Halorhodospira halophila SL1: one gene and its partners. The main gene of each other region encodes a partner of the protein of the gene in region 2 in a complex. Links are inferred from orthologs where the notes say so. Each region holds a gene or a part of one and is shown on either strand. Other genes may lie near its edges.

Region 1 (5,378 bases), 2.1 Mb from region 2 along the record:
GCTTCGATCTCGCCGGTCGCGACGAGCAGCTGACCGTCTTCACGACGCGTCCGGATACCCTCTACGGGGTGACCTACATGGGCCTGGCGCCGGAGCATCCGATCAGCCTGGAGCTGGCGGAGCACCATCCGGCGATCGCCGAATTGGTCGAGGAGGCCCGCTCCGGCGGTACCGCCGAGGCCGATCTGGCCACGCGCGAGAAACGCGGCGCCGATACCGGGCTGGAGGCCATTCACCCGTTGACCGGCGAGCGCATCCCGGTGTGGGTCGCCAACTTCGTCCTCATGGAGTACGGCTCCGGCGCCGTCATGGCGGTGCCGGCCCACGACCAGCGCGACTGGGAGTTCGCCAGCACCTACGGTCTGCCCATTCGGCCTGTGGTGCACCCGGCTGACGGCACCGAGCTGGATATCGCCGCCGGCGCCTTCAGTGATTACGGGGTGCTGGCCGACTCCGGGCCGTTCAGCGGCATGCCCTCGGACCGCGCTTTCGCCGCCATCGCCGAGCGTCTCGAGGCCGAGGGCCGGGGGCAGCGCCGGGTGCAGTACCGCCTGCGGGACTGGGGTGTGTCGCGGCAACGCTACTGGGGCGCGCCGATCCCCATGATCCACTGCGCCGACTGCGGTCCGGTTCCGGTCCCTGACGACCAACTGCCGGTGACGCTGCCCGAGGACGTGGAGATCAGTGGCGGCGGCTCGCCGCTCAAGTCCATGCCGGCTTTCTACCAGACCGCCTGCCCGCAGTGTGGTGCGGACGCCGAGCGCGAGACCGACACCTTCGATACCTTCATGGAGTCCTCCTGGTACTTTGCCCGCTTCGCCTGCGCCGACCAGGACGGGGCCATGCTCGACGAGCGGGCGGACCACTGGACCCCGGTGGATCAGTACATCGGCGGGATCGAGCACGCCGTGTTGCACTTGCTCTATGCGCGCTTCTACCACAAGGTGCTGCGCGACGAGGGGCTGGTGAGCTCCGATGAGCCGTTCACTCGGCTGCTGACCCAGGGCATGGTGCTCAAGGACGGCACCAAGATGTCCAAGTCCAAGGGCAACACCGTCGATCCCCAGGAGCTGGTCGACCGCTTCGGTGCCGACACCGTGCGCTTGTTCACCATGTTCGCTGCGCCGCCGGATCAGTCCCTGGAGTGGTCGGACTCCGGGGTCGAGGGCGCCTACCGCTTCCTGCGCCGCCTGCACGGCCTGGTGCGCGATCACGTCGCCGCGGGGCCGGCGCCGGCGCTGGATCCGCAGGCGCTCAGCGACACCCAGCGCGATCTGCGGCGCAAGGTCCACGAGACCATCGCCAAGGCCTCCGATGACGTCGGCAAGCGCTTGACCTTCAACACCGCCATCGCCGCGGTGATGGAGCTGTGCAACGCCCTGGGCAAGGCCCAGGACGATAGCGCCGCCGGCCGGGCGGTGATGCAGGAGGGGCTTGAGGCCGCGGTGCTGATCCTGGCGCCGATCACCCCGCACCTGTGCCATCACCTGTGGTTCCAGCTCGGCCATACGGCCCCAGTGGTCGAGGCCCCGTGGCCGGAAGCGGACAAGCAGGCGCTGGTCCGCGACGAGGTGGAGCTGGTCGTCCAGGTCAACGGCAAGCTCCGCGGCCACGTCACGCTGCCCGCCGACGCCGATCAGCAGCAGGCCCAGGAGGCGGCATTGGCCGAGCACAACGTGCAGCGTTTCGTGGCCGACAAGGAGATCAAGAAGGTGGTCTTCGTCCCCGGCAAGCTCATCAACGTGGTGGCCAAGTAGCGGCTGTACCGCCGCCTGGGCCAGGGGGTGCGGATGCGATTAGCGTGGCCGAATCGGTGCCGAGGCCCAGCCGGGTTCCTTGGGGTGGCGGTACTGGCCCTGGCGCTCAGTGCCTGCGGCTGGCAGCTGCGCGGCGCCCCGGGCGGGATCTCCCTGGACGGACAGGTGATCCAGGTGGTTGATGAGGCGGGCAGCAGTGAGCTGCGCCGCGAGGTGCGCCGCGGCATCCAGGGGGCGGGTGGGCAGTACACCGAGGGCGCCGCCGATGCCGACTGGGTGCTGACCCTGCACGGGCGGGGCAGCAGCCGTGACACGGCCTCGGTCGGGGCGGACGGTGACGTCCAGGACTACCGCCTGACCTACACCATCGATTACAGCGTGGCCGGTGGGGACGGCGAGACCCGCATCCAGCGGACCTCGCTGGATGCCCAGCGCACCTTCGCCGATCCGGCCGGTGGCGCCGATGAGCGTCGTGCCCGCGAGGCGGAGCTGGAGGAGGAGCTGCGCGCCGACGCCGTGCGCCTGTTGATGCTGCGCCTGCAGGCCCTGCGCTGATGGCCGAGCGGCCGGAGACTCTCCACCGCCAGCTGGAGCGCGGGCCGCTGCCCCGAGTCTGTTTCATCGCCGGCGAGGAGCCGCTGCTCCAGCGTGAGGCCACCGACGCCGTGCGTCGGGCGGCGCGGGAGGCCGGGCACTCCGAGCGCGAGGTGCTCGATGTCGATGCCGGCTTCGACTGGGGGTGGCTCACCGAGGCCGCCAGCAGTCTGTCGCTATTCGGTGATCGTCGCCTGCTGGAGGTGCGCATGCCCGGCGGCAAGCCCGGGCGCGACGGGGCCGAGGCCCTCAAGGCCTACTGCCAGGACCCCCCGGAGGATACCGTCCTGCTGTTGACCAGCGGGCGCCTGGAGCGTTCCGCCCGTGAGTCGGCCTGGGCGCGGGCGCTGGCCGAGGCCGGGATCTTCGTCTACTGCTGGCCGGTGCCGGGGCGCGACATGCCGCGCTGGGTAGCCGAGCGGCTACGCCGCGCCGGTCTGCAGGCGGATCCGGAGGCAGCGGCGCTGATCGCCGAGCGCTCCGAGGGGAATCTGCTGGCCGCCGATCAGGCGGTGGAGAAGCTACGCCTGCTGGTTGGCAGCGGCACCGCCGTGGATGTCGAGACGGCCGCCGGGGCGCTGGCCGACAGCGCCCGGTACACCGTGGACGATCTGGCCGACGCTGCCCTGGACGCGGAGTGGACGCGGGCGCTGCGTGTCCTCGCTACGCTCCGGGAGGAGGGCGTGCAGCCGCCGCTGATCCTCTGGGCCCTGGCCCGGGATATCCGGGTGGCGGCGCGGCTGGCGGCCGGCGCCGATGAGGGGGTGCTGCAGCGCGAGCGGATCTGGAAGCGGCGGGTCGGGCGGCTGCGCCAAGCGGCCCGCCGGCATCCGGCGGGGGCCTGGCGGCAGCTGCTGCAGCGCTGCCACCGTGTGGATCGGGCCATCAAGGGCCTGCCGCCCGGTGACCCCTGGGAGCAGCTGCGGGCCCTGGTCTCTCGTCTGGCCCGCGCCATGGCAAAATAGCGCCAATCGGTACACCATATCCCCGATCGAGCCCATTTGAGCAGACCTGATGAGTGCAGAGCATTCGAGCGACATCGCCGAGACCATTCGCCGGATCGGGCAGCAGGCCCGCGCCGCCGGGCGCGCCCTGGCCCGCTCCGGGACCGGTGCGCGCAACGACGCCCTGGCCGCCATCGCCGCCCGTATCGAGGCCGGCTCCGAGGCCATCGCCGCGGCCAACGCGGCGGACCTGGAGGCCGCCCGCGAGGCCGGGCTCGACCCGGCCCTGATCGATCGCATGGAGCTCACTCCGGGCCGCATCCAGGCCATGGCCGACGGGCTGCGCGAGATCGCGGCGCTGCCGGATCCGGTGGGTGCGGTGCGCGAGCTGGCGTCACGGCCCTCGGGGATCCAGGTCGGGCGGATGCGCATGCCCATCGGGGTGATCGGCATCATCTACGAGTCGCGCCCCAACGTCACCGCCGATGCCGCCGGGCTGTGCATCAAATCCGGCAACGCCACGATCCTGCGCGGCGGCTCCGAGGCGATCCGCTCCAACCGGGCCATCGCCGAGCAGATTCGCGCCGGGCTAGAGGACGCTGGGTTGCCGGGGGACGGTGTCCAGGTGGTCGGGACCACCGACCGGGATGCTGTCGGCGCCCTGATCCAGATGCCTGAGTCGGTGGACGTGATCGTCCCCCGCGGCGGCAAGGGCCTGGTCGAGCGCATCGCCCGCGAGGCGCGGGTGCCGGTGATCAAGCACCTCGACGGTGTCTGCCACGTCTACATCGACGAGGCCGCCGATACCGAGAAAGCGGTGGCCATTGCCGTCAACGCCAAGACCCAGCGGCTGGGGACCTGCAACACCATGGAGACACTGCTGGTGGCCGAGGCGGCCGCCGAGCGGGTGCTGCCGGAGGTTGGACGTCAGCTGCGCGATGCCGGGATCGAGGTGCGCGGCTGCGAGCGCACACGCGCCCTGATCGACGAGGCGGTGCCCGCTACCGAAGAAGACTGGACCACCGAGTATCTCGGGCCCACCCTTGCGGTACGTGTGGTGGCCGGGTTCGACGACGCCGTGGCGCACATCGAGCGCTACAGCTCCGGGCACACCGAGGCCATCGTCACCGAGAGCTATCCGCTGGCGCAGCGCTTCCTGCGCGAGGTGGACTCCAGTTCGGTGATGGTCAACGCCTCGACCCGCTTCGCCGACGGTCAGGAGTACGGCCTCGGCGCCGAGATCGGGATCAGCACCGACAAGCTCCACGCCCGGGGCCCGGTGGGGCTGGAGGGGCTGACCACCGAGAAGTGGATCGTCCTCGGTGACGGTCACGTCCGCAGCTGACGGCGAGGTGAGCGGACGCGTGAGACAACCGCTGCGTACTATTGGCCTGCTCGGTGGCACGTTCGATCCCATCCACTACGGCCACCTGCGCCCGGCCGAGGAGGTCCGCGAGGCCGTGCAGCTCTCCGAGCTGCGCCTGATCCCGGCGCGCATCCCGCCCCACCGGGCCCGTCCGCGGGTCGGGCCCGAGCAGCGCGCCGAACTGGTGCGCCGGGCCGTGGCCGACAACCCCAGCGCCTGCGTCGATGAGCGGGAGCTGCACCGCGATGGGCCCTCCTACACCGTCGACACCCTGGCCGAGCTTCGCGCCGAGCTCGGTGGTGTCTCGCTGTGCCTGATCCTCGGGTACGACACTTTTCTCGGGCTGCCTGGCTGGTCCCGCTGGCGGCAGCTGTTCGAACGGGCCCACGTGGTGGTCACCGAGCGGCCCGGGGTGCGAGGCGCGCTGCCCGAGGCGCTGGCCACCGAGGTGGCCAGGCGGGTTGCGCACGAGCCGGCCGAGCTGCGCCATCGTCCGGCCGGTTGCATCCTGTTTCAGGCGGTGACACCGGTGGATATCTCCGCTACGGGGATCCGCCGCTCCCTGGCGCTGGGCCGGTCCGTGCGCTATCTGCTGCCCGAGGCGGTGCGGCAGCGGGTGGTCGAGGCGGGCTGGTACGGCTACCCGCAGTTGTAAGAGGTCGTCATGGTGGTGGAAGAGCTGGAGCAACGGATCCGCGAGTCCCTGGACGCGATCAA
Region 2 (5,322 bases):
CGAAGGCCTCGGCCTGAGCCGGGTGCTCTACGCCCAGATGCTCCCCGACGGCGAAACCCTGGCCGGACGGTACGTCCTCGGCGCCGCCGGCGATCCGAACTTCCACCGCTTCCGGGTGGACCTCGCCCGCCCCTCGCTCCTGCAGGAACTGATGGCGAAGCCGGCGGCGGTGTGGCTGACGCCGCAGCGCTACCAGCGCGTCCAGCACCGGATCCCCCCCGCCCTGCACGCCCTCGCCGACGGCCGCTCGGCCTTCCTGGCCGCAATCTTCGCCGGCGGCCAGCCCCAGGGGATGGTCTACGCCGACCGCCACCGCATCGACAACGCCCTCGACGAGGCGAGTTTCAAGGCCTTCCGGCGGCTCTGCGCCCTTGGCGGCCAGCGGCTCGCCGAGCTGTAACCGCCGCGGCCGCGCCGGTCAGCCCGGCGGCCAGGTCATCTGCCGACCACCGATCAGGTGGAGGTGCAAGTGGTGGACCTCCTGCCCGCCCTCGTCCTTACAATTAAAGACCGTGCGATAGCCGCGCTCGCCCAGGCCCTCCTGCTCGGCCAGGGTGCGCGCCACGGTGAACATCTCGTTGAGCAGCTCGCCGTCGGCGGCGGTCAGGTCGTGCAGCGTGGGCACGTGGCGCCGCGGGATGATCAGGATATGGGTCGGCGCCTGGGGGTGGAGATCGCGGAAGGCGATCACCTGCTCGCCGCTGTGGACGATCTCCGACGGCAGTTCGCCGGCGACGATCTTGCAGAAGATACAGTCGGTCATCGGTGTCTCCTTTTCCGGCCGATGCTCAGCCCTCGTAGTCCCGCCGCCCCATGAAGGCGTGGGAGAGGGTGCCCTGGTCCACCTGCTCGAGGGCGCCGCCCATCGGCACCCCGTGGGCGATCCGCGTGGTGCGCACCCCGCGCTCGGCGGCCAGGCTCTGGACGTAGTGGGCGGTGGCCTCGCCCTCAATGGTGGGGTTGGTAGCGAGGATGATCTCCTCGACCTCACCGGCCTCCAACCGCTGCTGCAGCCGGTCCAGCCCCAGCTCCTCCGGGCCGATGCCGTCCAGGGGCGACAGCGCCCCGCCGAGGACGAAGTACAGCCCCTGGAAGTCCGTGGCCTGCTCGAGGGCGAAGACGTCGGCGCTGCTCTCCACCACGCACAGCAGCGTCCGGCGGCGCTGCGGACTGGCGCACAGCCCGCAGCGCTCTTCCTCCGTGAGCAGGCCGCACTCGGGGCAGTGCCCCACCCCGTCCACCGCCCGCTGCAGGGCGTCGGCCAGCTGCCGGGCGCCGTCCCGGTCGCGCTGGAGCAGGTGCAGCGCCATGCGCTGCGCCGTCTTGGCGCCCACCCCGGGCAGCCGGCGCAGCCCCTCAACCAGCTCGCGCAGCCGCGGCGAGTAGACGCTCATCGGCTGCCGCTCAGAACGGCAGCTTCATCCCCGGGGGCAGGCCCATGCCCTCGGCCATGCCCGACATGCGCTCCTGGCTCTCGCGCTGGACCTTCTGCACGGCGTCGTTGACCGCCGCCGCCACCAGGTCCTCGACCATCTCGCGGTCGTCCTCGAACAGCGAGGGGTCGATCTCCACCTTGCGCACCTCGTTGCGCCCGGTCATCGTTACCTTGACCATGCCGGCCCCGGCCTCGCCGCTGACCTCCATGGCGGCGATCTCCTCCTGGGCCTTCTGCATGTCCTCCTGCATCTTCTGGGCCTGCTTCATGATGTTGCCGAGTCCGCCCTTCATCGCCTTCTACCTCGATCCTTGTCGCTACGGATGGTTGCCTTCGCCGTCCGCCGGCCGCACGCCGTGGAGCTGGCCGTCGAAGGCCTCGCACAGCCCCTGCAACGCCGGGTCCCCGGCCAGGGCCTGTTCGGCTTCGGCCTGACGCTCCTGCGCCTGCTGCCGCTCGGCCATCGCCGGCGTCCACCGGGTGGGGCCGATGTCGATCTGCAGGGTGATCGTCTCACCGAAGGCCTCGCCGAGGGCCGTCTGCAGCCGCTCACGCCGCTCGGCGTTGTTCAGGTATTCGTGACTCTCGTCCAGGCGCAGGATAACACGCGCCCCCTCGCGGCCGACCCACTCGCAGTGGGCGGCGATCATGCGCAGCGGGCCACTCAGCCCACCGACGATCTGCGTCCAGCGGGCCACCGCGTCCTCATCGGTCGCGCCCTCCGCACCCACGGCCTCGCCCGGGGGTGGCGCGGCCGGCTCGGGGGGCGCCACGCCGGCCGAGGCGTTCGCCGCGGGCCCGCCACCGGCCTGGGCACCGCCCCCGCCGGCCACCGGGGCGCCGCCATCCGTCCCCGAGCGGCCGCCGTCCGTCGGCGCCGCCACCCGGGGCGCGCCCTCCGCCGGGCGGAAGGCGTGCATGCGCAGCAGGGCCATCTCGAAGCCGGTGGCCGGATCCGGTGCGTAGGGCAGATCGCGGCGGGCGTTGACGCCGATCTGGTAGTAGAGCTGCAGATCCTCGGCATCGATGCGCTCGGCCAGGGCCAGCAGCCGATCGCGCTCGGGCTCGTCGTCGCCGATGGCCGACGGCACCTGCTGCGCCAGGGCCAGGCTGTGGACGGTGGCCACCAGCTCGGCCAGCGCCTCGTCAAAATCCGCCGCCACCTCGGCCATGTGCCGCGCCGCCGTCACCAGCGCCGCGCCGTCGCCGTCGGCCAGGGCGGTGAGCACCTCCAGCACGTGGCGGCGCTCGATGGCGCCGAGCATCGCCGCCACCTCGTCGTCCCGGGCCGCCCCCTCACCGAAGGCGAGGGCCTGATCGAGCAGGCTCAGGGCGTCGCGCAGGCTGCCGTCGGCGGCCCGGGCCAGCCGCGCCGCGGCGCCGGCGTCCACCGTCACCCCCTCCTCCTCGGCCAGAGCCAGCAGCCGATCGCGGATCAGGGTGCTGGAGAGCCGGCGCAGGTGGAACTGCAGGCAGCGTGAGAGCACCGTCACCGGCAGCTTCTGCGGGTCCGTGGTGGCCAGCAGGAACTTCACGTGGTCCGGCGGCTCCTCCAGCGTCTTCAACAGCGCGTTGAAGCTGTGGCTGGAGAGCATGTGGACCTCGTCGATGAGGTAGATCTTGAACCGCCCGCGGGTCGGGGCGTACTGGACGTTATCCAGCAGCTCGCGGGTGTCCTCCACCTTGGTGCGCGAGGCGGCGTCGACCTCGATCAGATCAACGAAGCGCCCGGCGTCCAGCTCGCGGCAGCTGTCGCAGGTACCGCACGGTTCGGCGGTGATGCCGTGCTCGCAGTTGAGGCACTTGGCGAGGATGCGCGCCACGGTCGTCTTGCCGACCCCGCGGGTGCCGCTGAACAGGTAGGCGTGGTGCAGACGGCCGTCGGCCAGGGCGTTGGCCAGCGCGCGCAGGACGTGCTCCTGGCCGGCCACGTCTTCGAAGCGGCGGGGCCGCCACTTGCGCGCAAGGGCTTGGTAGGTCATGCCGACGGCGGCTCCGGTTGGGTGGAGGCAGCCACACCAGCCACACCCCGGCGCCCGAGGATCGCTGCTGCCGCTGCTCCCTTCCGGGCCTGACGGGGTTCACAGCGACTCGTCGCGGGGGGACCGGTGCAGCCACCATCGCCTGGCGGAGAGGGAGGGATTCGAACCCTCGGTACCTTTCAGTACACGCGCTTTCCAGGCGCGCTCCTTCGACCGCTCGGACACCTCTCCTGAGTCGCCAATCGCCGTGACGATTGGAGCGCAAGAGCATAAGGCAAAGCGCGGAACGACGCAAACGCCGCCGGGCGATCGGCCCGTCCTCCCGGACGGCCGGCAAGGCTTTTTAACATGCTGATCTTGCGCCGGGCGCACCGGACATGTTCTAGTTGAAAAGCATGACCAAGCGAATAGGCGACGCACAGGCGTCCGCTTCCATTCAGCCGCTGCCCGGCCCGGGCTCCATTCAAGCTACTGATCCCCCAGTGGCCGCGGCGCGCTCACCCCGAAAATAAACTGCACCACGCTCCATTCAAACCGACGGATCAGCATGACCGAAAAACTCGTCGTAGAAGACCTCTACAAGATTTTCGGCCCGAAACCCGAACGGGCCATGGAGCTGCTGAAACAGGGCTATGACAAGGACGCGATCTTCCAGCGCACCGGCAATACCGTCGGTGTGCGGGAAGCGAGTTTCACCATCCACGAGGGCGAAGTCTTCGTCATCATGGGCCTGTCGGGTTCCGGCAAATCGACCATGGTGCGGATGTTCAACCGCCTCATCGACCCGACCTACGGCCACATCTACCTCGACGGCCAGGACATCATGCAGATGAGCCAGCAGGAGCTCATCGACATGCGCCGCCGCGACATGTCCATGGTGTTCCAGTCCTTCGCCCTGCTCCCGCACAAGACCGTTGCCGAGAACGCCGCCTTCGGCCTCGACGTCTCCGGCCACGGCGCGACGGAGCGGCGCGAGAAGGCGCTCAAGGCCCTGGAGGCTGTGGGCCTGGCGGCCAACGCCGACAGCTTCCCGGACGAGCTCTCCGGCGGCATGAAACAGCGCGTGGGGCTGGCCCGCGCCCTGGCGACGGATCCAACCATTCTGCTCATGGACGAGGCCTTCTCGGCCCTCGACCCACTGATCCGTACCGAGATGCAGGATGAGCTCATCCGCCTGCAGCAGGAGCAGAGCCGCACCGTCATCTTCATCTCCCACGACCTGGACGAGGCCATGCGCATCGGCGATCGCATCGCCATCATGGAGGGCGGCCAGGTGGTGCAGATCGGCACGCCGGAGGAGATCGTCTCCAACCCGGCCAACGAGTACGTGCGCTCCTTCTTCTACGGCGTCGACGTCAGCCAGGTCTACAACGCCGGCGACATCGCCGAGCGCCGCCGGGTCACCGTCATCCAGCGCCCCGGCGTGGACGTGCGCACCGCACTCGAGCGGCTCAAGCACTACGCCAGCGACATCGGCGTGGTCATCGACCGCAGTCGCCGCTTCCAGGGCCTGGTCTCCATCGACAGCCTGACCGACGCCATCCGCAGCGGCGGCAGCACCGAATACGGCGACGCCTTCCTCAGTGGCGTGCAGACCATCCCGGCCGACACGGCAATCTCCGACGTGCTCGGGCCGTCGGCCGAGAGCGAGTACCCGCTGGTCGTGGTGGATGACGACGGGCACTACGTCGGCACCCTCTCGCGCAGCCAGCTGCTGCTCACCCTGGATCGCACCCAACAGGCGTAAGGGACAGACATGCAAGATCAACCGGATCTCGAGGAACACGAAACCATCGGCCCGCTGGACCAGGCGGCCGAGTGGTTCAGTGAGAACATCCTGGACAACATCACCATCGGCGACTGGATCGAGGACGGCGTCGACTGGATCAGCGACAACCTGGAGCC
Region 3 (5,234 bases), 1.1 Mb from region 2 along the record:
GTGGGGGCTGACTGTGGCCATCGAGCCGCCGGAGCTCGAGACCCGTGTTGCCATCCTCAAGAGCAAGGCCATCCGCGACGGCGTCGACCTACCCGACGAGGTGGCCTTCTTCGTGGCCAAGCGTCTACGCTCCAACGTCCGTGAGCTCGAGGGCGCCCTGCGGCGCATCACCGCCAACGCCCAGTTCACCGGTCGCGCCATTGATGTCGACTTTGCCAAGGAAGCCTTGCGGGATCTCTTGGCCCTGCAGGACAAGCTGGTCACCATCGACAACATCCAAAAGACCGTGGCCGCCTATTACAAGATCCGCGTCGGCGATCTGCTCTCCAAGCGCCGCAGCCGTTCCATCACACGACCCCGCCACATGGCCATGGTCCTGGCCAAGGAGCTGACCTCGCATTCGCTACCGGAGATCGGCGACGCCTTCGGCGGGCGCGACCACAGCACGGTTCTCCACGCCTGCCGCAACATCAAGTCGCTGATCGAAGACGACGCGCGCCTCGCCGAAGATTACGACAACCTGTTGAGAACCTTGAGCACTTAGCCCGGCGTAAGCTGTGGAAAACCTGCGGAGTGATCCAAGGGTGAATTCCATCCCCAGGTTTTCCACATACACCGCACCGCCCGCCCTGGTGTTTGTTGTGGATCTTTTCTCCCTTTTGAGACAGTGTCTTATCAACACTTTCCACAACTTGACGCGGTGCCAATAACAACAACAAGCTTTCTCTTTCCTTAAGCAGTCATTACAGCCAACGAGGACGAACATGCGCTTCGAGGTCCAACGCGAACCCCTGCTCGCCGCCCTCCAGTCGATCGTCGGCGTCGTGGAACGCCGCCAGACCCTGCCGGTTCTTGGCAACATCCGCGTCGAAGCCCGATCGCAACAGCTGCAACTCACCGCCACCGACCTCGAGGTGGAACTCGTCGCGTACCTTGAGGCCAACACGAAAGACGAAGGTGTGATCACGCTTCCAGCACGGAAATGGCTGGATATATGTCGAAATCTTCCGGAAGGTGCGTCGATCAGCATCGAAGCCAATCAGGATCGGGCGACCCTGCGCGCCGCCAGCAGCCGCTTCTCCCTGGCCACCCTGCCCGCCGATGAATTCCCCGAGGTCGAGTCCATCGGCGACACCGAGGCCGTCGAGATCCCGCGCGGCGAACTCCGCCGACTCATCGAGCGGACGCACTTTTCCATGGCGCAGCACGACGTCCGTTACTACCTCAACGGCCTGTTGCTAGAACTCACCGGGAGCGGCGCTCGCGCCGTGGCCACCGATGGCCACCGCCTCGCCCTCGCCGAGAGTGACAGCCCGGTCCAAGTGGCCCAACCCCGCCAAGTCATCGTCCCGCGCAAGGGCGTCCAGGAGTTGCTTCGCCTGCTCGACGATGCCGATGAGCCTGCCACCCTCGAGTTCGGTACCAACCACGTCCGGGTCACGCTGCAGTCCGTCCGTCTGACGTCCAAGCTGATCGACGGCGTATTCCCCGATTACAATCGGGTTATCCCCCAGGATGGCGACAAACACGTCCTGATCGATCGCCAGTACCTGCGCCAGGCCCTGACCCGGGTGGCCATCCTCTCCAACGAGAAATATCGGGGCATCCGCTTCGCCGTGGAGGGTGACACCCTGCGGATCGGCTCCCACAACCCGGAACAGGAGGAGGCCGAGGAGGAGCTGGGCATCGAGTACGGTGGCGAGGCCGTGGAACTCGGCTTCAACGCCAACTACCTCCTCGATGCCCTCGGTGCCCTGGATACCGAGCGCGTCCAAGTGACCCTGACCGACGCCAGCAGCAGCGGCCTGATCCGTGCCGAGGGGTCCGACAATGCGCGCTACGTCGTTATGCCGATGCGCCTCTGAACCGAATGGAACGCCTGGAGGTCCACGGCTTCCGGAACCTGGCCGATACCCAACTGCGGCCCCATCCCCACCTCAACGTGGTGACCGGGCCGAATGGCGCGGGAAAGACCAGTCTGCTCGAGGCGATCTACTTCCTCTCTCGGGTCCGTTCATTCCGCACCCGGCAGAACGACCGTCTCATCGGCTGGGGGGCCGAGGAGGCCCGCGTGGTCGCCGTGCGCGGCCACGACCGCCTCGGTGCCGCCCGTACCCCCGGCCACACGCGACTGCGGCTGAACGGTGCCGATGCCCATACCCGCTCGGCCCTGGCCGCTCGGCTTCCGGTTCAGCTGATGAACACCGAGCACCAGCGGCTGCTCCTTGACGGTCCCCGGGTGCGCCGCCAGTTCCTCGACTGGGGGACGTTCCACCTGGAACCGGACTACCGCGAACTGGCCCAGCGTTATCAGCACGCCCTGCGCCAGCGCAACGCCGCCCTTCGGGTCGGCGACCGGCGCAGCGAACAGGCCTGGACCCCGGTCCTCATCCGTTGTGCCGCCGCCGTGGACGTTGCCCGCCAGCGGTTCATTGAGGCCCTGCGTCCCATCTGGAGCGAATTCGCCCGGCAGTGGCTGGGCCTGGAGAGCCTGGAACTGCGTTACTACCGGGGGGCTGCCGCCGAATTGCCGTGGGAACGGGTCCTCGATGAGCAGCTCGAGCGCGACCGCACTGCCGGGTTCACCCACCGCGGCCCCCACCGGGCCGATCTGATCCTCAGCCGGGATCGCATCCCCGCTGCCGATGCCCTCTCGCGGGGTCAGCAGAAGCTACTGGTGGTGGCCCTGCTGATCGCCGAGGTGAAGCTCTGGTCCCGCCAGGGGCTGACCCCGGTGCTGCTGATCGACGATCTCCCCGCCGAGCTGGATCCGGCGCACCTGCACACCGTGCTGGATACGGTGACCGGTGATCCCACCCAGGTCTTTCTGACCGCTATCGACGGCGCTGCGCTGCCGACCGATCTGCCCCCGGGACAGTGGTATCAGGTATGCGAAGGGAGGGTGTCAGCGATGGTATAATGGCCTTTTACGACCGGCACTTCGGTCCAGACGTACCCTTGTAGAGGCTGAATCATCGATGACGACGGAGATTACGCCGCAGTACGACTCGGAAAGCATTCAGGTGCTGCGTGGCCTCGACGCCGTCCGCAAGCGCCCGGGCATGTACATCGGCGATACGGACGACGGTACCGGCCTCCACCACATGGTCTTCGAGGTCCTCGATAACTCCATCGACGAGGCGCTGGCCGGCCACTGCTCCGAGATCACCGTCACCCTCCACGCCGATCACTCCGTCACCGTGACCGACAACGGCCGCGGTATACCAGTGGACATCCACGCCGAGGAGGGCGTCCCCGCTGCGCAGGTGATCATGACCGTGCTGCACGCCGGCGGGAAGTTCGATGACAACAGTTACAAGGTCTCCGGTGGTCTGCACGGGGTCGGTGTCTCCGTCGTCAACGCGCTCTCTGAGCGCTTGCGCCTGGTCATCGAGCGCGAGGGCAAGGTCCACGTTCAGGAGTACGCCGATGGCGCGCCGGTCACCTCGCTCAAGGTTGTCGGCGAGACCGAACAGACCGGGACGCGCATCACCTTCAAGCCGTCCGAGGCGATCTTTACCGAGGTCCAGTACAACTACGATATCCTCGCCAAGCGCTTCCGCGAGCTCTCCTTCCTCAATCCGGGGGTGCGCGTCGTCCTCAAGGACGAACGCACCGAGAAAGAGGATGTCTTCGAGTACACCGGCGGGATCCGCGCCTTCGTTGAACACCTCAACCGCAACAAGACTCCGCTTCACCCGACGGTGTTCTATGTCACCGCCTGGCGGGATGGGGTCGGCGTGGATGTGGCCATGCAGTGGAACGACTCCTACCAGGAGAATATCTTCTGTTTCACCAACAACATCCCGCAGCGTGACGGCGGCACTCACCTGGCCGGGTTCCGCGGCGCCCTCACCCGCACGGTCAATGGCTATCTCGAGGCCGAGGGGTATCTCAAGAAGCTCAAGTCGACGCCCAGCGGCGAGGACGTGCGCGAGGGGCTGACCGCTGTGGTCTCGGTCAAGGCCCCGGATCCCAAGTTCTCCTCGCAGACCAAAGACAAGCTCGTCTCCTCCGAGGTCAAGGGCATCGTCGAGTCGCTCCTCTCCGAGTCGCTGCAGACATTCCTTGCAGAACACCCGCCGGAGGCCCGCGCCATCGCCGAGCGCGTCATCCAGGCCAGCCGGGCCCGCGAGGCCGCGCGCAAGGCCCGGGAGATGACCCGGCGCAAGGACGCGCTGGATATCGCCGGCCTACCGGGCAAGCTGGCCGACTGTCAGGAGCGCGATCCGGCTAAGTCGGAGATCTACCTGGTCGAGGGCGACTCCGCCGGCGGTTCTGCCAAGCAGGGGCGCGATCGCCGTACCCAGGCGATCCTCCCGCTCAAGGGCAAGATCCTCAACGTCGAGAAGGCGCGATTCGACAAGATGCTCTCCTCGGCGGAGGTCGGCACCCTCATCACCGCGCTCGGCTGCGGCATCGGCCGTGACGACTTCGATCCGGACAAGCTCCGCTACCACCGGATCATCATCATGACCGACGCCGATGTGGACGGCTCCCACATCCGCACCCTGCTCCTGACCTTCTTCTACCGGCAGATGCGCGAGCTGGTCGAGCGCGGCAACGTTTATATCGCCCAGCCACCGCTCTACAAGATCAAGCGCGGCAAACAGGAACACTACGTCAAGGATGAACGCGAGCTGACCGAGTATCTCCTGGAGCTCGCCCTGGACGGCTCAGCCTTGCACCCTGGCGGGGGCGCACCTCCGATCAGCGGCGAGGCTCTCGGTCGGCTGGCACGCCGCTACTACGAGGCCATGGAGCTCATCGAGCATGTCTCGCGGCGCTGGGACTCGGCGATCCTCGAGCAGATGACCACGCTGGCGCCGCGTACCGAGGACGACATCACCGACGCCCAGGCCATGCAGGCGTGGTTCGATCAACTGGTGCAGCAGGTCGAAGCCGCCACGGATGCCAGCATGCGCTATCGGGTGACGGTCCAGCGCGGCCCGGATGGGGGCTTCCAGGAGGCCATCGTGACCCGGCGTCGCCACGGTCTGGATCAGGAGTACCGCTTCAATCCGCAGTTCTTCCTGTCGGCGGAGTACGACACCCTGAAGGCCCTGGCCTCGCTGCTGGACGGCCTCCTCCACGAAGGGGCCGAGGTGGTTCGCGGCGAACGCCGTCGGCCGGTTACCAGCCTGCGCGAGGCGGTGGAATGGCTGATGGAGGAGGCCAAGCGCGGGCAGACCATCCAGCGCTACAAGGGTCTGGGTGAGATGAATCCGGATCAG
Region 4 (5,420 bases), 260 kb from region 2 along the record:
GGAAAGCCATGGCGGTTAACGTGGAAGCGCCGGTCTTCCTCAGCCAGGGGCTGCTGCCACTCATGGAGCCGGGAAGCCGAATCCTGCATATCTCGTCGGGAGCGGCGCACAAGCCGTCCATGGGCTGGGGTGCGTACTGCACCAGCAAGGCTGCGCTGTTCATGGTCTACCAGATCTACCGCGAAGAGTTATGGCGCGAGGGGATCCTGGTCGGCTCGGTTCGCCCGGGCGTGGTGGATACCCCCATGCAGGATCACATCCGGACCCAGACCCCGGAGCGCTTCCCGGCCGTGGATCGCTTCATCAAGCTTAAGCAGAACGGTCAGCTTCACAGCCCCGAGGACGCTGCCGACTTCATCCTGTGGGCGTTGCTGGAGACCGGAGATAAACAGTTCATCGAGCACGAGTGGAATATCGCTGACGAGGAGCACGCCCAGCGATGGCGGGAGACACGGCAAGTCTGAGGCGTAAAAGCTCTCGGGGTGGGTAGGGCGCCGGACAGGGCGCATCCGACCACTGAGTCAGGGACCACGGCCGGCCTTCCTTCTCTTGGGGTCGCGGGCTATTTAACATAATATACCTTCCACGGCCCCAGGCGTGCCGGCGACACGGCGGCTGCGGCCGGCGGGCTTGCCGACAACCCGCCAACGGCTCGGTATACTCGGTCGTTCACCGCTGCAACCACAAAGGCAACGGCGATGGCCCACCCAGAGTTCCCGTTGGACCCAAACCTGGTCTACCTCAACCACGCTGGCGTCGGCACCTGGCCGCAGCGAACGCGGGATGCCGTCCATCGGTTCGCGGATGAGTGCCTGCACCGGGGCGCCGCGGACTACCCCCAATGGCTTGAGGCCGAAGACCGGCTGCGTGCCCGGCTCGCCCGACTGATGGGGGTCGGTGACGCCGCAGCGGAGGACATCGCCCTGGTTCCCAACACCTCAGCGGGCCTGTCGATGGTTGCGCATGGGGTCACGTGGCACCCCGGGGATGAGGTGGTCATCAACGACCAGGAATTTCCCTCCAATCGCTGGGTCTGGCAGTCGCTCGCCGAGCACTACGGTGTCCACGTTCGCCAGGTCCGACTGAGTGACGGCGCCACGCCCGAAGACGCCCTGATCGACGCCCTGACACCGCGAACCCGACTGTTGCCGGTGAGCAGCGTCCAGTACGGCACCGGGCTGCGCATGGATCTGGAGCGCCTGAGCACCGCCTGCCGCGAACGCGGCATCCTGCTGTGCGTCGATGCCATCCAGACCCTGGGGGCGCTGAGGCTGTCGGTGGATGCCGACTTTATCGTCGCCGATGGCCACAAGTGGATGCTTGGTCCGGAAGGCATTGGCGGTCTGTACGTCCACCCGCGGGTGCGCGACAAGTTAAGGCTCTGGCAGATCGGTTGGCACATGGCCGACGAGCTCGGCGCATTCGACCGCCCTGGCTGGGATCCGGCCGGCAACGGTCGCTGCCTGGAGCCGGGTAGCCCCAATCTGCTCGGTTCCCACGCCCTCGAGGCCAGCTTGGCCGTCCTAGAAGAGGTCGGCCTGGACGAGGTCGAGCGGCGCGTCCTGGAAAACGCCCGGCACGCCATGGAGGGAGTCCAGCGCCACGGCTTTGAGCTGGTTACACCGTCGGAGCCGCAACGGCACGCCGGCATCGTGACCTTCCGCGTACCGGGAGCGGATCCGGAGCGTCTCCTGGCGGCGCTGCGTGCCCGTGACGTGGCGTGTGCCTCGCGCTGCGGCGGGATCCGCTTCTCGCCACATTTTTACAACACAGCCGAGGACCTGGAGGAAGCCTGGCGGCGGCTTCACGCCTGTCTGGCGGCGGATTGACGAGCGGGCCGCAAGGCGGCGGCCAGGTCGAGGAAGATCGCCTCGGCGGCCAGACGGCCATTCAGAGGCTGCTCGAGGCCGCGCCGATGCTCGCCGATACGCAAGAACGCCTGGTGGAGCGCCTCCACCGAGGCTTCGCGGACCAGCTGCTGTGCCAGCGGCGACGGCAGTAGTCCGCGATCCGGCGCCCCGTGGCGTTGACGCAGTAGATCCGCCAGGATCGCTGTAACGGCGTCGGCCAGTGCCTCCGGCGCCCCCTCCCAGGCCTCGGCCTCCTTGACCGGGTCTCCTCCGGCGCTGAGGCGGTGCAGCTGCTGGAGCAGCGACTCGTATCCCTCCAGCCCCTGCTCATGGAGGATCTGCTCGGCAGTCAGCGGCATGCCGCCGGCCAGCGCGAGCGCCTTGTCGACCCGGCCCTCGGCCCCGCCCGCGCGCTCGGCCAGCCACCGCCGCGCTGCGTCCCAGGCCGGCGGCGTCAGGCCACGTACGGTGCATCGGCTTCGTACGGTCGGCGGCAGCCGTCCGGGCCGACCGGTGGCCAAGATCAGGAAGACGCCCGGAGGTGGCTCCTCCAGGGTTTTGAGCAGGCTGTTGGCGGCGGCGCGGTTGAGGCGATCACAAGGAACGATCACCGCCACCCGACTCCCCCCCCGTTGCGCGCTCAGATGCAGGAAATCGACCAGCCCACGCACGCTGTCGACCACGATCTCACCGCGCTCGCCGCGGCTACTCGGACTCAGCGTGCGCAAATCGGGGTGGGAACCCCCGCCGGTCAGATGGCAACCCCGGCACTGACCGCAGGGCCGCGCCCCGCCCCCCTCGTCCGCCTGACAGAGCAGCGCCCGGGCCAGGACGCCCGCCAGGAGCCGTTTGCCAAGGCCGGTGCGACCCGTCAGCAACAGCGCGTGATGGAGCCGGCCCTGATCGTGGAGGGTGAGCAACCGGTCCAGCTCCGGCAGCAGCCACGGCGGGAGTTGCTCCCGCCCGTCCCGGGGCGTGATCCAGTCCGAGAGATGGGCGGCCTCGCTCACGGTCGTCCACCCACCGGCAAGAGATCGGCCACTCCGGCACGTACCTGTTCCGCCACCTCGCCCTCGGGCCGGTTGGCGTCGATGCAGCGGAAGCGCTCGGGATCTGCTGCGGCGCGTCGGGCGTAAGCGGCGCGCGCGGCTTGGAAGAAGGGATCCCGCTCCTGCTCAAAGCGGTCTTCTCCGTCGCCTCGGTGGGCGACCCGTGACCGCCCCACCGTGGGGTCCACGTCCAGCAGGAGCGTGCGGTCCGGCGTGAACCCACCGTGAACCCAGCGCTCCAGCACAGCAATCCGTTCATCGCCAAGGCCACGGCCACCCCCCTGATAAGCATAGGTAGCATCCGTGAAGCGATCACTGATCACCCAGCGTCCGGCATCCAGCGTGGGCCGGATGACTTGCGCCAGATGTTCGGCACGGGCCGCGAACACGGTCAACGCCTCGGCCTCTGCCGTCAGGCCGCGGTACTGCGGATCCAAGAGCGCGCCGCGCAGCGCTTCCCCGAACGGGGTTCCGCCAGGCTCCCGGGTAAACAGGGGGCGGTCGATGCCGGCCTCAAGCAGCATCTGCTCGATAGCCTGTAGACAGGTGGTCTTACCAGCCCCTTCCAGCCCCTCCACCGTGATGAAACACCCTCGCTCGGTCACTTCTCCTCCAGGATGTAGCGTCGCACCGCCTGATTATGCTCGTCCAGCGTATCCGAGAAGTGGTGGCTGCCATCCCCGCGTGACACAAAGTACAGCGCACTACCCGGTTTCGGGTCCACGGCGGCCTCCAACGACGCCCGCCCGGGAAGGGCGATCGGGGTCGGCGGCAAACCGTGGCGCGTATACGTGTTGTAGGGCGTATCGCGTCGCAGGTCAGCCCGGCGCAGGCGGCCGTCGTAGTCATCGCCCAGACCGTAGATCACGGTGGGATCCGTCTGCAGGCGCATACCCTGCTCCAGGCGCCGGGTGAACACCCCCGCCACCTTGCGGCGCTCATCATCGCGCCCGGTCTCGCGCTCAATAATCGAGGCGAGGATCAGCGCCTGGTAGGGCTCGTCCAGGGGCACCTCCGGGTGGCGCTCGCTCCACACCCGCGCCAGCTCCTGGCGCATCTGCCGAGCAGCGACCCGGAGCAGATCACGGTCGGTCGCGCCACGCGGAAAGCGGTAGGTGGTCGGGAAAAACATCCCCTCGGGGTGAGACGCCTCGAGCCCCAGCTCCTCCATGATCTGCTCGTCTTCCACCCCGTCCAGGGTCTGCTCCACGGCCTCGTGTTGGCCCAGCTCCTGGCGCAGCCGCGCGAACGTCCAACCCTCGACGACGGTCAGGCGGTGCAGCTTGACCCGCCCGGCACGGATCCGCGCCAGCAGCTGACGCACGCTCATACCCTGCTCGACGACATACTCGCCGGCCTTGAGCTCACCCGAGATGTCGCTGAGGCGACCGTAGATTCGCAACGCGAGGCGCGTCGATCCGGGGATCCAGCCACGGGACTCGAGACCCCGGGAGATGGCGTGCAAGGACCCTCCGCGGGGGACCTCGAGGATCTCGGGGGGGGCGCTGACCTCCAGTGGACGGTGATCGAGCTCGTAGAACAGCCATCCGCCGACTCCCGACGACACAACAAACACCAGAGCCACGGCGACGACCCACCAGCGTCGTCGCGGTACGCGCCCGATCAACGCCCTGCCCCGCCGCGCATCGCCGGCTCCTCAACCAACGGGGTGAGCCCATGATCGGCGATTGCCTGGAGATAGCGCTGACTCACCGGTCCGACCGGTATCTGCGTACCCGCCACGGAACGGACGGGCCAGAGGCCGATCAGGCTGTTGGTCAGAAAAAGCTCGTCCATCTCGGACACCTCGCCCGGGTAGAAGCCACGCTGCTCGACCCGCAGCCCGAGCGTCTCGGCGTACTCCAGGACCCAGCGCCGCATCACACCGGCCACGCCTGAATGTGTGAGAGGGGGCGTCATGAGCACCCGATTGCGGATTCCGAAGAGGTTGGTCGCTGTGCCTTCCACGATGAGCCCGTCGGCGTCGAGCATCAAGCCCTCGGCGATGGCGGCATCCCGCCATTCGGATCGGGCCATCACCTGCTCCAGGCGATTGAGATGCTTGATGCCGGCCAGCCGGGGTTGCGTGCTGATGCGGGTCCGACAGAGCCGGACATCAACCCCCTGCCAGCGCTCCGGCGGAATCGCCGGAGTATTGTGCAGTGTCAGGATTCGCGTGGGGATTGGCCTGGCAGGCGGCAGGTAGCCACGACCCTCACTGCTGCCGCGGGTGTAGACCACCTTCAGTACGCCCCGCTCCACCTTCTCGGTGAGGAAACGGGCCTCTTCCCGCAGGGTGGCCAAGGGCGGCTCGGGCAGCCCGAGTCGGCGCGCGCCGTCTAGGAGCCGATCCATGTGGTAGTCCCAGAGGCATAGCCGACCGCGGCTGACCGCTACGGTCTCGAACAGTCCATCGCCATAGGCGAGGCCGCGATCCTCGGCGTCGAGGGCCGTATCCGCGCGGCCGTTGACCAGTTGCTTACGGCTCAAAGCCCCCCACTTCTCAGCTCGGCTTGCGGAA

What was found.
Region 1: the proteins of dnaX (region 2) and holA are in contact, whole or in part, in a cryo-EM structure (PDB 8GIZ), measured with the Escherichia coli proteins. The link is inferred for Halorhodospira halophila SL1 from one-to-one orthologs.
Region 3: the proteins of dnaX (region 2) and dnaN are in contact, whole or in part, in a cryo-EM structure (PDB 8GIZ), measured with the Escherichia coli proteins. The link is inferred for Halorhodospira halophila SL1 from one-to-one orthologs.
Region 4: the proteins of dnaX (region 2) and holB are in contact, whole or in part, in a cryo-EM structure (PDB 8GIZ), measured with the Escherichia coli proteins. The link is inferred for Halorhodospira halophila SL1 from one-to-one orthologs.

What each region holds. Positions count from the first base shown.
Region 1 is NC_008789.1:2,341,705-2,347,082, reverse strand. What follows is about bases 1,356-4,313. They hold holA (DNA polymerase III subunit delta), read left to right. Parts: upstream 1,356-2,311; coding sequence 2,312-3,316; downstream 3,317-4,313. Other genes in these bases: HHAL_RS10820 (glutamate-5-semialdehyde dehydrogenase), read left to right, coding at 3,366-4,313; HHAL_RS10830 (LPS-assembly lipoprotein LptE), read left to right, coding at 1,842-2,312; leuS (leucine--tRNA ligase), read left to right, coding at 1,356-1,757. Also shown: more of leuS, read left to right, coding at 1-1,355; more of HHAL_RS10820, read left to right, coding at 4,314-4,640; nadD (nicotinate-nucleotide adenylyltransferase), read left to right, coding at 4,660-5,316; rsfS (ribosome silencing factor), read left to right, coding at 5,326-5,378. UniProt on the Escherichia coli protein: Part of the beta sliding clamp loading complex, which hydrolyzes ATP to load the beta clamp onto primed DNA to form the DNA replication pre-initiation complex.
Region 2 is NC_008789.1:263,625-268,946, forward strand. The notes cover bases 1,086-3,987. They hold dnaX (DNA polymerase III subunit gamma/tau), read right to left. Parts: upstream 3,418-3,987; coding sequence 1,753-3,417; downstream 1,086-1,752. Other genes in these bases: recR (recombination mediator RecR), read right to left, coding at 1,086-1,394; HHAL_RS01195 (YbaB/EbfC family nucleoid-associated protein), read right to left, coding at 1,405-1,728; proV (glycine betaine/L-proline ABC transporter ATP-binding protein ProV), read left to right, coding at 3,965-3,987. In the rest of the region: HHAL_RS01180 (HDOD domain-containing protein), read left to right, coding at 1-400; HHAL_RS01185 (histidine triad nucleotide-binding protein), read right to left, coding at 419-763; more of recR, read right to left, coding at 789-1,085; more of proV, read left to right, coding at 3,988-5,164; HHAL_RS01215 (ABC transporter permease), read left to right, coding at 5,174-5,322. UniProt on the Escherichia coli protein: Part of the beta sliding clamp loading complex, which hydrolyzes ATP to load the beta clamp onto primed DNA to form the DNA replication pre-initiation complex.
Region 3 is NC_008789.1:1,328,885-1,334,118, reverse strand. The notes cover bases 1-2,814. They hold dnaN (DNA polymerase III subunit beta), read left to right. Parts: upstream 1-764; coding sequence 765-1,865; downstream 1,866-2,814. Other genes in these bases: recF (DNA replication/repair protein RecF), read left to right, coding at 1,871-2,814; dnaA (chromosomal replication initiator protein DnaA), read left to right, coding at 1-544. In the rest of the region: more of recF, read left to right, coding at 2,815-2,920; gyrB (DNA topoisomerase (ATP-hydrolyzing) subunit B), read left to right, coding at 2,979-5,234. UniProt on the Escherichia coli protein: Confers DNA tethering and processivity to DNA polymerases and other proteins. Acts as a clamp, forming a ring around DNA (a reaction catalyzed by the clamp-loading complex) which diffuses in an ATP-independent manner freely and bidirectionally along dsDNA.
Region 4 is NC_008789.1:3,756-9,175, reverse strand. Bases 833-3,832 are described here. They hold holB (DNA polymerase III subunit delta'), read right to left. Parts: upstream 2,861-3,832; coding sequence 1,805-2,860; downstream 833-1,804. Other genes in these bases: mltG (endolytic transglycosylase MltG), read right to left, coding at 3,501-3,832; tmk (dTMP kinase), read right to left, coding at 2,857-3,504; HHAL_RS00050 (aminotransferase class V-fold PLP-dependent enzyme), read left to right, coding at 833-1,829. In the rest of the region: HHAL_RS00055 (SDR family NAD(P)-dependent oxidoreductase), read left to right, coding at 1-464; more of HHAL_RS00050, read left to right, coding at 699-832; more of mltG, read right to left, coding at 3,833-4,484; pabC (aminodeoxychorismate lyase), read right to left, coding at 4,523-5,389; fabF (beta-ketoacyl-ACP synthase II), read right to left, coding at 5,403-5,420. UniProt on the Escherichia coli protein: Part of the beta sliding clamp loading complex, which hydrolyzes ATP to load the beta clamp onto primed DNA to form the DNA replication pre-initiation complex.